Regions from separate parts of the Exiguobacterium sp. Leaf187 genome, predicted to be linked through region 1. Evidence: riboswitches for the same ligand, from Rfam matches in the RefSeq annotation. Region 1 holds a riboswitch; the other holds the start of a gene.
What was found. Region 1 has a riboswitch for FMN ahead of ASF99_RS11585 (ECF transporter S component). Riboswitches for the same ligand answer to the same signal wherever they lie in the genome.
Positions count from the first base shown of each region.

Region 1 (7,941 bases):
CTTCCTATATAATGGACATATCCAACGCTAGGAGGGAATCAGATGCACCAACCATATGATGTCACGATCATCGGCGGCGGTCCGGTCGGACTGTTCACCGCGTTTTATTCAGGAATGCGCCAGATGAAGACGAAGGTCATCGAGAGTCTACCTCAATTAGGTGGTCAACTCGCTACGCTTTATCCTGAAAAATATATATACGATATTGCCGGTTTTCCGAAAGTAAAAGCACAGGAACTGGTCGATCGGTTGCTTGAACAAGCAAATGAATTCGATCCGACATACGTGCTCGGTGAGACCGTCATCGCTTACGAACGGATGGATGACGGAATCATCCGCCTCGTCACGAATAAAGGCGAGCATTATACAAAGACCGTCATCTTGACGGCAGGAAACGGCTCGTTCGCCGCGCGTCCACTCGGAGTGGCAGATGCAGAACGCTTCGAAGAAACGAACTTACACTATTTCGTCAACGACATGGAACGTTTCAAGGATCGCCAAGTCGTCTTACTGGGTGGCGGTGACTCCGCAGTAGACTGGTCATTGATGCTTGAGCCGATTGCAAAATCCGTCACGCTCGTCCACCGTCGCGATAAGTTCCGTGCCCATGAACATTCGGTCGAACTGTTACACGATTCGTCCGTCAACGTTATGACGCCGTATACACTTGAATCGGTCACAGGTGAGACGCACATCGAGACGCTGACGTTCAAACATGCTGAAAGTGGTGAAGTCGTCGTCGTCGCTGCGGACGATGTCGTCTGTAACTTCGGCTTCGTCTCGTCACTCGGACCGCTCAAAGAATGGGAAGTCGAATTCGAACGCAATTCGATTCGTGTCAATTCGAAGATGGAGACTGCGATTCCGGGCGTCTTCGCTTGTGGTGATATCGCGACTTACGAAGGACGCGTCAAACTGATCGCAACGGGCTTCGGTGAAGCACCGATCGCCGTTAACCAAGCGAAACTTCTCGTTGATCCATCTGCTCGTCACCCGCAACACTCGACGAGTCTGTTCGAAAAAGTAACAAATCATTCTTGAGATAACTGAATGGCTGTAAACAAATAAGAGGTCGAATTCCGGATGACATACCGGAGTCCGACCTCTTATTTTCATGGAATCACATCGAGGACGTGACCAAACATCTTCGACTCCCACAGGAAAAGGAAGCACGATGCGTGCTTCCGTCAGGGATAGGGAAGACCCGACAGATCACATGGAATGGGAACTGGCGCGGCTTACATCCCGCCTAAGGAAAGCGAAGATGTTGAAAACGTCCGATTTCATACGGATGATCTTTTAACAGGTATCCGGTAAACCCGTTGCACGAGTTCCACCCCACCTCGCTCAATCATCGATTCTTCGAAGACCTGACCACCGAATCGCTCGTAAAACTGGCACGCTGGATTATCTCGCAAGACAGAAACCTGCATCGTCTCATATTCCGCTAAGTCCTCAGCGATGCGTTGAAACAGCGCTTTCCCAAGTCCCCGCCCTTGTGACGCTTGCAAGACATAAATCGCGTAGAGTTCCCCTTCACGCGCATCACTTCGATTCGCTCCACCTTGCGCAAAGCCAACGACTTCTTCTCCTGACACGGCAACATACACGCGCTGATTGACTAATGTCTGTTCCCATTGTTGCGTCCGTTTCACATGCGACAACTGTGCTAAATACAGATCTGGAATGATACCTTGATACGTCTCGCGCCAGGCATCAATATGAACGCGGGCGATGGCTGACGCATCTTCTAGACGTGCTTCACGGATTCTCATAACGGGATGATGAAGCGACGTGTCTCGCGCCCATTACGAACAGTCGGCTCGATTTCTTGTCCACCGTTCGCCAAGATGACACGGCGAGATGCTAGATTATCAACGCCACACGTCAGTAGTACTTGATCGAGTCCACGCTGGCGTGCTTCTTCAAGCGCAAGTCGAAGACCACTCGTCGCATATCCTTTCTGACGCTCGGATGGTCGGATGCCGTATCCGATGTGCCCGCCGTACAACTTCAAGTTCTCTGTCAAATCATGCCGGAAGTTCAGCGCACCGACGATTCGTTGCCCGTCGGCCATCCAGTACGTCGAATGGGTGACAAGACCCGGTCTGACTGTTGTCTCCATTTCCTTCAGTTCCGCAAAATAAGCGCCCAGTGGTTCATATGTGTCTCCGACTGCTTCCGGCACGATCGTTTCGCCCGACTCTCGCCAGTCTTCTAAAAAGGCGCGATACTCTGTCTCCCACGCAAGAGTTGGTTTCATCAACTGCATCATTGGTGATTGCGCACCTCCTCTTCAATCAAACGATCGAGCCAGTCATCGACATGTTGGAACAGATAGCCGGCTTGTTTCGCAGCTGTCGTATCCATATAGAAATCGCGTTCTGGCGCAAGCGGTGATTCATCCTCTCCTTTTGCGACGAGTTGACTTGTCGTTCCCGCAACGCGGTCGATTTTATCCACTAGGTCTTGAATTGATAAGACACCGTCACTTGCAGCGTTGATCGGTCCTGTCAGTTCCGAGCGACCACACCACTCCAGAAAGGCAGCGGCTTCGTAACTTGAGATATACCCCATCTTCGCGTATGTGTTTTCGGCAACGATCGGACGCCCGTCAAGCGCCCGTTTGATATGAAAGACGAGTCGCTCCGTATAATCATCTGGTCCGAGGACGACCGGAAAACGGACCGCAACGACTGGGAACGTCGCCCGTTGGAAGAAATAACTCTCCGCTTGGCGTTTCCCTTCGCCATATCCATGTTCCTTCTCGAGGTCATATTTCCCCGGAAACGGATTATAGGCACGCTCCGTGATGTTCGCACCACCGCCTTCATAGACAGACATCGTCGACGTCAACACGTAACGTCCGACTTTTCCTTCAAACGCGTCGATCGAAAGTTTTGCTTGATACGGTGTGAAACAGATATTGTCATAGATGACATCCCAGTGCTGTTGGCTTAAGTCCTTCATCGTACTACTTGACGTCCGGTCTCCTTTAAAGAATGTCAAGCCCTTCGCAACCGGTGGCGTATGCTCGCCGCGTGTGACGATTGTCACGTCATCCCCCGAATCGGCTAACCGAATCGCAAGCCGGCGTCCGAAGTAGCGTGTTCCCCCGAAGATCAATACTTTTCTCATCCTGAAGCCCTCCCTGTTCGTAGTAGCATTCACTCTCTTAATATTTCGAGTCAACGGAACAGGTCTCCTGTATGCGGACAATAAAAAAATCGTGGACGATGTCCACGATTGGATTCATTAACAGCCACCCGGTGTCCCGGCATTCGTTGCCGTCCGGAACGATGTCCCGCAACCGCATGTTGCGATGGCATTCGGATTCGTGATCGTGAATCCGCCGCCGAGCATCGACTGCTTATAATCGATTTCCAGTCCTTTGACGACCGGGTAATCTTTTTCGTCCACGATGACGGTCACGCCGTGCTGTTCGAAAACGAGATCCGTTTCTTTCTGTTGGTCGAATCCCATTCCGTACGACAGACCACTACATCCACCACCTTGGACGAGCATCCGAAGATTCCGTTCATCTGCTGGTGCCTGCGCCATCATGTCTTGGACTTGTAGCGCTGCTGCCTCCGTTAAATGGATCATGTCATCACCTTCCTTTTCTTTAGTATACGCAACTTCTGAGCGAATCGAAACCTAGTTGCTTGAAACTATCTTGAATTCGTTGTATAAATGGTATGTACAACAAAATAATCGTTCCATCTTCAGGGCAGGGTGAAATTCCCGACCGGCGGTAAACAACTATTATGAGTTGAAGCCCGCGAGCGAATAGGGCGCTATTTGCTGATTCTGTGTAATTCAGGAGCCGACAGTATAGTCTGGATGGGAGAAGATGGCGGCATGAGTTTGAATTTGATCGATTTTTGCAACAATCGATTAGGTTTATTTAATGCGGACTTCTCCCCTGTTGATCTCATCAATAGGGGTTTCTTTATGGACGCAGTCATGCCAATACTTCATCGAGAGGAACGAGCAAAAGGAGACAATACTCGTATGAAACGCACACAAAAAATGGTCACTCTGTCAATGTTAGGTTCAATCTCATTTGTTCTTATGCTTATCAATTTTCCACTGCCGTTCTTACCGAACTATCTGAAGATCGACTTCAGTGATGTTCCTGCTCTCGTCGCAGCGATCATGTTCTCACCGGTCGCAGGTGTCATCGTCGAAGCATTGAAGAACGTGTTATATTACATCTTCCGCGGAAGTGGTGTTCCGGTCGGAGAATTCGCGAACTTCGCTGCTGGTGTCGCATTCGTGCTTCCTGTCAGCTGGTTCTACCACAAAAAGAAATCAACACAAGGTCTCGCAACTGGCCTCGTCGCTGGTACAATCACGATGGCACTCGGTCTTGCGATTCTCAACTATATCTTGATCCTTCCAGCGTATGCATGGTTCCTCGGTATGGACTACATGGCGGATCCGGCTGTCAAATGGACAGCAATCACAGCCGGTATCTTACCATTTAACGTCATCAAGGCATTGTTCATCTCGGCACTCTTCATTCCGTTGTTCTTGAAACTACGACCATGGATGATGCGCCGTCAACAATCTGCCTGATCCGAAAAGCTGCGCCCGCTGACGGACACGAATCCCCTCGTTCAGACGAACGAGGGGATTTTTTTGCTGTTCGGGCTCACAGCTCATTCTCTTCGATTTTTAGGTAAATCTTTTCAAGCAACTCTTCCGGCGTCTCGCCTACGACCGTCTCACCATCAACGAGACAAAAATGATCAAGCGAACAAATTCCGCAATAGCCAAGGCAACCGTATTCGACGACGTCGACGTTCGGGTCACGTTCGAGTTGCTCCATGACGACCTGTGTACCAGCCGCTAAGTTACTGATACAAAATTCAATAATCGGATTCACTTTTTTTCCTCCTTCAAGCAGGAAACGACCTGCCTCATGTCGTATTATACAAGGTCAGACTGATTTAGGGGAACTAAGGGGGATTTTACGTTATGAAGCAATTGGTCGTACTCGGCGGAGGATATGGTGGAATGCGGATTTGTGAGCGATTCAAGGACGAGGAAGTTGCCGTCACGCTCGTCGACCGTCTACCGTACCACGCACTCAAAACGGAATATTACGCACTCGCAGCAGGTACATTATCAGATCGAGATGTCCGGATTGAATTTCCGGAGGGGAAACATCTTACTTATAAATATGGACATGTCATTAAAATCTCACCAGAGACGAATACGGTCCACCTGCAAGACGGATCAGAATTATTCTATGATGACTTGATCATCGCCCTCGGTTGCGAGGATAAATACCACAACATTCCGGGTGCTCAAGAGTTTACATACAGCATCCAGACACTTGAAGAATCGCGCAAGACACAGCAAGCGATCTGTGGTCTGTCACCGGGGTCCGTCGTCTCGATCGTCGGTGCTGGTCTATCTGGTGTCGAACTCGCCAGTGAACTGCACGAGAGCCGGAAGGATTTGACGATTCGTTTGTTCGACCGCGGTCCATCCGTTTTATCATTCTTATCCGACAAAGTCTCATCTTACGTCCAGGAATGGTTCGAGGAGCATGACGTGGAAGTCATCAACAATTCGAACGTCACGCTCGTCACAGCGGACGACGTGCGTAACGGCGACGATACGTACCCGTCGGACTTGACGATTTGGACGGCAGGTACGCAACCGGTCAAGGTCGTTCGTGATCTCGGCTTTGCTGCAGACAGTGGCGGTCGGATCAAATTGACGGAACATCATCACGTACCGGAATACGATAACGTCTTCGTCATCGGCGATTGTGCCAGCTTGCCGTATGCGCCAAGCGGTCAACTCGCAGAACATCAGGCAGAACAAGTCGTCGACGTCTTGCAAGCGAAGTGGCAAGGGAAAAAATTGCCGAAACTGCCAGAAATCAAACTGCGCGGAATGCTCGGATCGCTCGGGAAATCAGATGGTTTCGGGATCGTCATGGGCAAGCAAGCGCTGACGGGGAAAGTCCCACGTCTCTTGAAGTCCGGTGTCTTATGGAAACACAAAAAGATTAAATGAGCAAAAGAGGTGTCCCGATCTTTGGGATACCTCTTTGTCGTTCACCCCGTCTGACTTAACTTCGCATCAATCGCTGCCGTAATCGTCTTCAGTTTGACGTACCCCTCGTCAATCATCTCATCATCAAGCACGATCAATGGATAAAAATAGACATCCTCTTTCAAGGCTTCCGTCCATTGATCCGCTGTTGCTGTCTCGAAATCGATATAGCGAAGCGTCATCGCTTGCTCATATTTCCGTCCGAGGACAGCTTGTAGCCAACTGAACGTCTCTTCCGAGCTGGGTGCCCCGACACAACTCGGACAAGTGACCGCTGTTCCATAAACCGTGATTTCCATCTTGAAGTCCCCCTTTTCAATTCTCTCCTCTTTAGTATACAAGTTTTCCAGATTGAGAACATTTTTCAACCCTGTTACAATGAAACTATACGAAAGGATGTGTTTACGCATGGAAATGTTTGATCAAGTGAATGAAGTTCTTGAAAAATTGCGTCCGTTCCTTCTTCGTGATGGAGGAGACGTTGAACTCGTAGATGTAGAAGACGGAATCGTAAAACTCCGTTTGATGGGAGCTTGTGGTAGCTGCCCAAGTTCAACGATCACATTGAAGGCCGGTATCGAACGTGCCCTTCTTGAAGAAGTCGCTGGCGTCGTTGAAGTCGAACAAGTCTTCTAATACATGAAATCCCGAACGAATTCTCGTTCGGGATTTTTTGATTCATAAAATCCATTCTGCTAACGTATCGACCATGTATGTCGGTTGACGATCCTGACCTTGAATGAAGACTGGTGTATGGACGCCAGAATTGACGTGCATCGTCCGGATGCCTCCGTTGATTCCGAATAGAATATCCGTATGGTAGTTATCCCCGACCATGATGACGTCTTCTTTTGACAGACCAATCATCTCCGTTGCGATATCGACCATGACCGGTTCCGGTTTGCCGATGAAGAACGGTTCCTTCTCCGTCGTCACGCGCAGGACGGACGTCAAGGCACCGTTTCCTGGTAAGAATCCACGTTCTGTCGGAATGGCGATGTCTCCGTTCGTCGAGATGAAGCGGGCACCGGCACGAATCGCGAGGGCACCGACAGCGAGTTTTTCATACGTGATCTGACGGTCAAGACCGATGACGACGTAATCTGCCGCTTCGGTTGCGACGACGTCTAACCCTTCCCGTTCAAGCGCATCAATCAGTCCTGTCTCACCGATTGCATAGACGCGCGCTTTCGGTGATAGATCAGCGATATAACGACCGGTCGCCATCGCACTCGTCAAGACGTGTTTCGCATCGGAATGAACACCCATCCCGCGTAATTTCTCCGCCACGGCTTCTGCCGTCATCGACGCATTATTCGTCACGAACAAATACGGAATCCCTTCTGCTTGCAGACGATTGACGAAATCGACCGCTTCTTTTACCGGTTCCGTTCCGTTATACATCGTTCCATCTAAATCAAATAAATAGCCTTTTGCCTTCATCCTGACTCACTCCTCGTTTGGTAAAAATGCAGACACCGGTCCGAGTTCTGTCTCGATATACCGGCGAATCGCTTCCGGGAAACGACGTAGCTCTGCTTCCTCTGTCTCAAGTACCGCCCGAATCTCCGCCATACTCGACTGTGTGAATGACCGGACGATCAACGTACGTAACGCAACGAGCTTCTTCAGACTCGTCGCGAGCGGTCCATCGATGACCTTCTCATCTTCTAAAATGAGGATGATATCTTCATAACTTCCCGGATCCCGCATGATGAATCCATCAATCATACTGTTTCCGATGTCGATGACACTTTCGATGACTAAAAAACCGATCCGTTCCATAGCCAGTGCCGTCGTCACCGGATCCCCCGTAACTTCCTTACTTTGTCGAAGTGCCGTCTCATAACAAACGACCGTCTCTTC
Region 1 is NZ_LMPR01000009.1:1,418,940-1,426,880, forward strand. It holds gene ASF99_RS11560 (NAD(P)/FAD-dependent oxidoreductase) at 43-1,041, shown strand; gene ASF99_RS11565 (GNAT family N-acetyltransferase) at 1,284-1,775, opposite strand; gene ASF99_RS11570 (GNAT family N-acetyltransferase) at 1,772-2,275, opposite strand; gene ASF99_RS11575 (NAD-dependent epimerase/dehydratase family protein) at 2,272-3,138, opposite strand; gene ASF99_RS11580 (HesB/IscA family protein) at 3,256-3,606, opposite strand; FMN riboswitch at 3,718-3,859, shown strand; gene ASF99_RS11585 (ECF transporter S component) at 4,015-4,581, shown strand; gene ASF99_RS11590 (YuzB family protein) at 4,658-4,891, opposite strand; gene ASF99_RS11595 (NAD(P)/FAD-dependent oxidoreductase) at 4,984-6,036, shown strand; gene ASF99_RS11600 (DUF1462 family protein) at 6,078-6,374, opposite strand; gene ASF99_RS11605 (NifU family protein) at 6,484-6,711, shown strand; gene ASF99_RS11610 (TIGR01457 family HAD-type hydrolase) at 6,754-7,518, opposite strand; gene ASF99_RS11615 (DUF86 domain-containing protein) at 7,525-7,941, opposite strand, start outside.

Region 2 (7,941 bases), 410 kb from region 1:
CTTCGTCCGCTCCGTCATGCACGACGAGATTCCAGCATCGATTCGCCAGTTGATCGAGTCCCGGAATGCGAATCCGATCTATAAGATTCATTTCCTCGGACATCACACCGGGCAGCCGCTCTTATCGCAAGTTGCGAAACGCTTTGACGTCGATATCAACATCTTGCACGGTAGTATCACGGAGTTGCAGGATACGCCGTTCGGCACCTTACTCATCGAGTTGATTGGTGAGCAGACTGAAGTGAAACGAGCGTTACACTACATCGATCAGGCACAGGTGACGGTCGAGGAGGTACTTGCTCATGCTAGTTAATTACAGTGATATCTGGACAGCATTTTTGCAGACGATGACGATGGTATCCGTTTCGCTCTTATTCTCGACCTTGATCGGCTTACCACTCGGGATCCTGCTTGTCGTCACGCGAAAAGGAGCATTGCTTGAAAATGTCCCGCTGTTCACGTTCTTCAACAGTATCGTCAATATTTTCCGCTCGATTCCGTTCATCATCTTACTCGTCGCGATCATCCCGTTGACGCGCTTGATCGTTCAGACATCGATCGGAACAGAAGCCGCCATCGTCCCGCTCGTCTTTTACGCTGCACCGTACATGGCGCGTCTGATCGAGAGTTCTTTACTCGAAGTCGATAAAGGCGTTCTTGAAGCAGCAGAAGCGATGGGCGCGACACCGTTTCAAACGATTTTCCGCTTCCTCCTACCGGAAGCACTCGGTTCACTCATCCTGAACTTAACGATCGCGACGGTTGGCTTGATCGGGGCGTCAGCGATGGCAGGTGCGATTGGAGGCGGTGGTCTCGGCGACTTAGCGATCACTTATGGCTATCAACGATTCGACACGAAAGTCATGATCATCACGGTCGGGATTCTCGTCATCTTAGTCCAAGGCTTACAGACGACAGGCAACATCGTCGCACGAAAAATTAGAAGACATTAATCAAGGGAGCGATTCAGCCATGAAAAAAGCAGTAGCAATTGGAGCAACACTCACGACGATTTTATTTGCCGGGTGCGCAGCATCAGGAGAAGACGAAAAGACGATCAAGCTCGGTGTCAGCGGTTCAGACACACAAGTTTGGGATTATGTCGCCAAAAAAGCAGAGAAGGAAGGCATCAAAATCGAACTCGTCAAGTTCTCCGATTATGTCCAGCCGAACATGGCACTGGCTGAGGGTGAGATCGACGCCAATGCCTTCCAGACGATTTCCTACTTCAACGCTTTCAAGAAAGAACATAACTTGAAGCTATCGCCGATTGCGACGACTGTCATCGCACCGATGGGGATCTACTCGGATAAATACAAGGATGTCAAAGATATTCCAAATGGCGGAAAAATCGCTGTTCCGAACGAAGCGACGAACATGGGACGCGCCCTCTTGTTACTGCAAGAAGCAGGTCTGATCAAGCTACCGGACGACTTCGATGGTAACGGTTCGGTCGATAAGATCGTCGAGAATCCGAAGAAGCTGAAAATCGTTCCGATCGTCGCCGGACAAACGCCACGCGTCTTACCGGACGTCGCGGCGTCTATCATCAACAATGGCATCGCGGTTGACGCTGGCTTCAACCCGATCAAGGACTCGATCGTTCATGAGAACGAGACAGCAAAACCATACATCAACATCATCGCGACACGGACGGAAGACAAGAACAAAAAAGAACTGAAAAAAATCGCATCGCTGTATCAACAAAAAGATGTCGCGGCCTTCATCAAAAAAGAATACAAAGGCAGTACGATCCCGACGTTCGTTCCACTGAGCGACATCGGCGAATAATTTCAAAAGGAGAGTGGACAGTATGACGACACCAGTACGCACGACATGGGTAGAGACGATTGAACAGGATATCGAACAAAAACGGGAATCGTATCTTGAGACAAGTCACCGGATTCATGCAACGCCGGAAATCGGGAATGAGGAATTCTTTGCTTCGCGGCTCCATGCGGAGCGTCTAACGGCGGAAGGTTTTACAGTAGAACTCGGCGTCGCTGGGCATGATACCGCGTTCTTCGCGAAGAAATCGAGCGACCGACCAGGCGCAACGATTGCCTTTCTTGCTGAATACGATGCGTTGCCGAGTATTGGTCACGCGTGCGGTCATAATATCATCGGCACGACGAGCGTCGCAGCGGCGATCGCGCTCAGTAAAGTGCTCGATGAAGTCGGCGGGAGTGTCGTTGTCCTTGGAACACCAGCCGAGGAAGGTGGACCGAACGGCAGTGCGAAAGGCAGTTTCGTCAAACATCAGTTACTGGAAGGAATCGATGCAGCCTTGATGGTCCATCCGTCGGGACAAACACGGATCACGGGTTCTTCCCTTGCGGTCGATCCACTCGACTTTGCCTTTACGGGTCGTCCGGCGCACGCAGCGGCGTCACCGGAAGAAGGCATCAACGCCCTCGACGCTGTCATTCAACTCTTCAATGGCATCAATGCCTTACGTCAGCAGTTACCAGACGATGTCCGGATCCACGGGATCATCACGCATGGAGGCGATGCGCCGAACATCATCCCGGAATACGCAAAAGCACGTTTCTTCATCCGGGCAACGACACGGGAACGATTGAATGCCGTCACGGAAAAAGTCAAAGCCGTCGCCCAAGGCGCGGCACTCGCGACTGGGGCGACGCTCGATGTCATCGCCTTCCAAAATGAAGTCGATAACCTCGTCTTCAACCGGACGTTCGACCGTCTGTTCCAAGAAGAAGCAGAGGCGCTCGGCGAAATCGTTCACTTGGACGAACGACCGGGTCTTGGTTCAACGGACGCCGGTAACATCAGTCAAGTCATCCCGACGATCCATCCGTATATCAAGATTGGACCAGATGATCTCGTCGCCCATACGGAAGCATTCAAAGAGGCGGCCCGTTCAGCAGCTGGAGATGAAGCATTGATCACGGGGGCGAAAATCCTCGCCCGGACAGCGCTTCGCGTCCTCGCTGATGAACGGACGCGCGGGGCGATTGCGCAAGAATTCCATGACCGGAAGAATGGTTATTTGTAAGTGGAAAATAACGACTGGACGCACTGCTATCAAGTGCTCCGGTCGTTTTTGAGATGCAGTCGATTACGAATTGGGGACGGGTGACAGAAGTGGAACGAAATCAAAAAAGAGACAAGACAGAAGCATTTGCGCTTTGTTTTCTTGAAAAAGATATGCTAGGCTAAAGTTGTATAACTCAATAATCCAGTTCTTCGGGGTAGGGTGAAAATCCCAACCGGCGGTGATGCGATCAATCGATCGACGAGCCCGCGACCTGTGATGTACGCATCATGGCTGACTTGGTGAGATTCCAGGGCCGACGGTAAAGTCCGGATGGGAGAAGAACGAAACGACGCGATTCAAGCTGTTTTCTGAAAAAATGTTTTCAGGAGACGGTCTCTTTCTGCATGAAAAAATGCAGGAAGCGAACCGTGTATTTCGTGAACCCTTCTATACAGACGCCCCTTTTTCAAGGGGCGTCTTTTTTCATTTGAAAGGAGTGAACGCGATGTCACAGATGATGAGTTATGCCATGCAATTAGCACAAATGTTACACGGACAAACAAGTCCGAATCCAAGTGTCGGCTGTGTCATCGTCAAACAAGGACGCATCATCGGCTTCGGTGCACACCGGTTTGCCGGTGGGCCGCACGCAGAAGTCGAAGCCTTACGGATGGCAGGAGAAGCCGCCCGTGGTGCCGATCTCTACGTGACGCTCGAGCCATGCAACCATCACGGCAAGACGCCACCATGCACGGAAGCAATTCTACAAGCAGGAATCAAACGAGTCTTCGTTGCAACGGAAGACAAACATGCGATTGTCGCTGGTTCCGGAATCAAATGGCTACAGGACGCGGGAATCGAAGTCGAGGTCGGCTTGTTACGGCATGAGGCAGAAGCCCTTTACACGGCATTCTGGAAGACGATCGAACGAAAACGTCCGACCGTGACCGTCAAAATCGCTCAGACGATGAACGGGATCGCGGCGACAGGTGAACAGCGCTGGATCACGTCAGAAGAAGCACGCGCGAACGGTCGTGCCCTGCGTGGACGCCACGATGCCATCCTCGTCGGAAGTGAGACGGTGCTCGTCGATGATCCGGCACTGACGTTACGCGCATCGTCAGGCATCGAGCCGATTCGAGTAATCGTTGATCGCCGGGGGCGGATTCCGGAGACGGCGCAAGTCTTCCGCGATGGTAAAAATCCAACCTACTGGCTGACGAGTGTTCCTCGGATTAGTCACGATCAGGTGACGGTCCTCGTTGGTGAATATGAGACGCCGGAAGCGATTTTGAAACGCTTATACGAACAAGACATCCGTAGTGTCTTGATTGAAGGCGGACCAACGATTCAAGCCGCTTTCCTTGAGGCAGATCTCGTTGACCGAATCGAAGTCTACCAAGCCCCATCGATTTTTGAAGGCGATGCGTGGAATGGTCAACACGATATCGAAGATCGTTTTCAAATCGACCAGGTTGAGACGGTCGGACCGGATCTCCATCTGACGTACATCCGAAAGGAGGAGACGACATGTTCACCGGATTGATTGAAGAAGTCGGAACCTTAAAACGAAAGATCCCGCGACCGAACGGGTTAGCGCTTGAAATTGAGGCGCACCGGGTACTCGAAGGAACGAAGATCGGTGATAGCATCGCCGTCGACGGGATTTGTTTGACGGTCACGTCGATGAGTCCAACCGGTTTCACGGCAGATGCCGTCCATGACACGATCCGTTCAACAGCACTCGGTACGTACCGAGTCGGAAGTCCCTTGCAACTTGAGCGGGCGATGCCGGCAGACGGTCGCTTCGGTGGACATTTCGTTAGTGGACATATCGACGGAACAGCCCGACTGATCAGTCGGCGACCGGATGGAGAAGCGATGGTCTATACGTTTGATGTCGGAGCGTGGCAAAAGTATTGTATTCCGAAAGGCTCGATCGCAATCAACGGCACGAGCCTGACGTTGCAACGCGTCACACCGGAAACGATCTCGATTTCATTGATTCCGCACTCCCGTCAAGTGACGACGTTTGATCGATTGGCAAGCGGTGCAGTCGTCAATATCGAGTGTGACATGATGGCGAAACATCTCTATCATTTCACGCAGCATGAGAAGCAGACGGACTGGGCAGCATTCTTAGGAGGCGACATGTAATGAACGGATTCGACTTGATTGAAGACGCAATAGAAGATTTGAAAAACGGACGACCGATCATCGTCTGTGATGACGAGGATCGTGAGAATGAAGGCGATCTCGTCATGCTCGCGGAACACGCGACACCGGAAAACATCAACTTCATGATTACACATGGAAAAGGACTCGTCTGTGTACCAGTCAGTCCGCGGATCGCACAGCGACTCGAACTTGCTCCGATGACAGCGAATAATACGGACCCGCATGGGACGGCATTCACGCTCAGCATCGATCATGAAGAGGCAAAGACCGGCATCAGTGCCGAGGAACGGTCGCTAACGATTCAGCGGATGCTGACGGATGGACCGGAACGTTTCAAACGACCGGGTCATATCTTCCCGTTGATCGCAAAAGAGGGTGGTGTCCGGGAGCGACGCGGACATACGGAAGCAGGTGTCGATCTTGCCCGTCTTGCCGGTAGCGATGAGATCGCCGTCATCTGTGAAATCATTAAAGAAGATGGCACGATGGCACGGGTCGACGATCTACTTCTCTATAAGGAAGAACACGATTTAAAACTGATCACGATCGAAGCACTTGTCGCGTATCTCGAGCGTCCATTGACACGTGAAGCAGAAGTATTACTTCCAACGACGTTCGGAGCTTTCCGGATGATTGGCTATACGACGCAAGACGAGAAAGAACATGTCGCTGTCTTATCCGGCGAAGCGCAAGACGGGATGCTCGTCCGTCTACACTCGGAATGCCTGACAGGGGATGTCTTCGGTTCGAAGCGTTGCGATTGTGGACCACAACTCGATGCGGCACTCGAGCGGATTGAACGAGAAGGTGGAGCCGTCTTGTATTTACGTCAGGAAGGACGCGGCATCGGTCTGATGGCGAAGTTAAAAGCGTACGAGTTACAAGAACAAGGACTCGATACGGTCGAAGCGAACCATGCACTCGGTTATCCGACGGACATGCGTGACTACACGGTCGCAGCCAATATGTTGCGCGATCTCGGCGTGACGAAGATCCGCTTGATGACGAACAACCCGGACAAACAACGGGTGCTCGAGCAAGAGGGGATCGAAATCATCGAACGTGTACCCCATCAAGTACCGGCCGAGCCGGAAAATCAGCGTTACCTAAAAACAAAACAAACGAAACTCGGGCACTGGCTCGACATCCAAGGAGGACACACATCATGATCTACGAAGGTTTCTTAACAGGAGAAGGACTACGCGTCGCAATCGTCGCAGCACGTTTTAACGAATTGATCACTTCAAAACTCGTCGGAGGAGCAAACGACGCTTTCCGTCGTCACGGTGTTGCAGCGGATGCTGTCGATACGGCGTGGGTTCCGGGAGCATTCGAAATTCCACTCGTCGCGGAAAAATTAGCGAAAAGCGGCAAGTATGACGCCGTCATCACGCTTGGCGCTGTCATCCGCGGGGCAACGTCGCACTATGACTATGTCTGTAACGAAGTCGCGAAAGGTGTCGCAAGTGCCTCGCGCGACACAGGTGTACCGATCATCTTCGGTGTCCTGACGACAGATTCAATCGAGCAAGCAGTCGAACGTGCCGGTACGAAAGCCGGAAATAAAGGCTACGAAGCTGCGGTTTCTGCGATTGAGATGGCGAATCTTTTACGGACGATTTAATTGAATAGAGGCAGGGTGACGGTACATTCCGTCATCCTGTTTTTTTACGGAAATCTCTTGAAGATTGAATCAAATTTCAAAAAAAGAATCGTTGATTTGAAATTTGAGGATTCAATTTTAAGTAGAACGGTAATGGTCTACTAAAGAAAGTTTGAAACATTTTCCAATGTTTTTCGTAAATCAGGGTAACGCGTATAAAGGAGGAAATGAATATGAAGAAAGCTAGGTGGGTAGCAGCCGGGATCGTTGCAGCATCGATTGGGCTTGCTGGATGTCAAGATGGACAAACAGATACAGGGAGTGGCAGTGGGTCTGGTTCGACGAAGTCGGGGGAACTCTCGAATACGGAATTACTGAATAAAGCGACAGCCGCTCAAAAAGATATTAAATCGTTCCATATGGAAGGGACAGTCAACTCAAAAGCAGGTGAGATGACAGTGGATCAAAAGGTATCCGCCGATATCATCCAGAAGCCGCTTACGATGCACCAGACGATGACGATGAAAAATCCACAGGACGGTAAAGACATGTCGATTGAGAGCTATATCGTCGACGATAAGATGTATATCTCGCAAAACGGGCAATGGCTCGTTCAAGATGTCTCGGAACTAGGCGATATGGTTGAAGCAATGGAGTCATCGGCATCGACGGATCAAAATCTCAAGCTGTTGAAAAAGTATAAAGACAACTGGACAGCAAAAAAAGAGGGTGACGTCTATCAAATCGACGTCAAACTAAAGGGTGACGACCTCAAAGCTTTCATGAAGGATTCGCTCGAACAAACAGGACAGATGGCGCAGATGAAAGATGCGATGGATAGCATCGACTATAAGAAGATGAACTACAAGATGACGTATGACGCAAAAACGTTCTATCCGAAGTCTCTCGACATGGACATGGTATTTGCGATTGAAAAAGATACCGAGTTCAATATGAAAAACGCGTCGACGTTCTCGAAATTCAATGAGATTGACGAAATCAAATTACCAGCGGAAGCAAAAGATGCCCAACCGCTCACAGGTGCGACACAATAACGAACAACAAGCCCTTCACATCCAATCGGAAGTGAGGGGCTTGTCTCATTTAGACTTGAAATTGACGTAATACCTCTTTTAATGCTTCCGCCTGCTGTTGACTG
Region 2 is NZ_LMPR01000009.1:1,829,352-1,837,292, reverse strand. It holds gene ASF99_RS13535 (methionine ABC transporter ATP-binding protein) at 1-313, shown strand, start outside; gene ASF99_RS13530 (methionine ABC transporter permease) at 303-953, shown strand; gene ASF99_RS13525 (MetQ/NlpA family ABC transporter substrate-binding protein) at 973-1,791, shown strand; gene ASF99_RS13520 (M20 family metallopeptidase) at 1,814-3,019, shown strand; FMN riboswitch at 3,203-3,347, shown strand; gene ribD (bifunctional diaminohydroxyphosphoribosylaminopyrimidine deaminase/5-amino-6-(5-phosphoribosylamino)uracil reductase RibD) at 3,507-4,547, shown strand; gene ribE (riboflavin synthase) at 4,532-5,158, shown strand; gene ASF99_RS13505 (bifunctional 3,4-dihydroxy-2-butanone-4-phosphate synthase/GTP cyclohydrolase II) at 5,158-6,348, shown strand; gene ribH (6,7-dimethyl-8-ribityllumazine synthase) at 6,345-6,803, shown strand; gene ASF99_RS13495 (DUF6612 family protein) at 7,016-7,837, shown strand; gene ASF99_RS13490 (methyl-accepting chemotaxis protein) at 7,887-7,941, opposite strand, start outside.
Region 2: it holds a riboswitch for FMN, as region 1 does, so the genes downstream of both, ribD (bifunctional diaminohydroxyphosphoribosylaminopyrimidine deaminase/5-amino-6-(5-phosphoribosylamino)uracil reductase RibD) here and ASF99_RS11585 (ECF transporter S component) in region 1, are expected to answer to the same signal.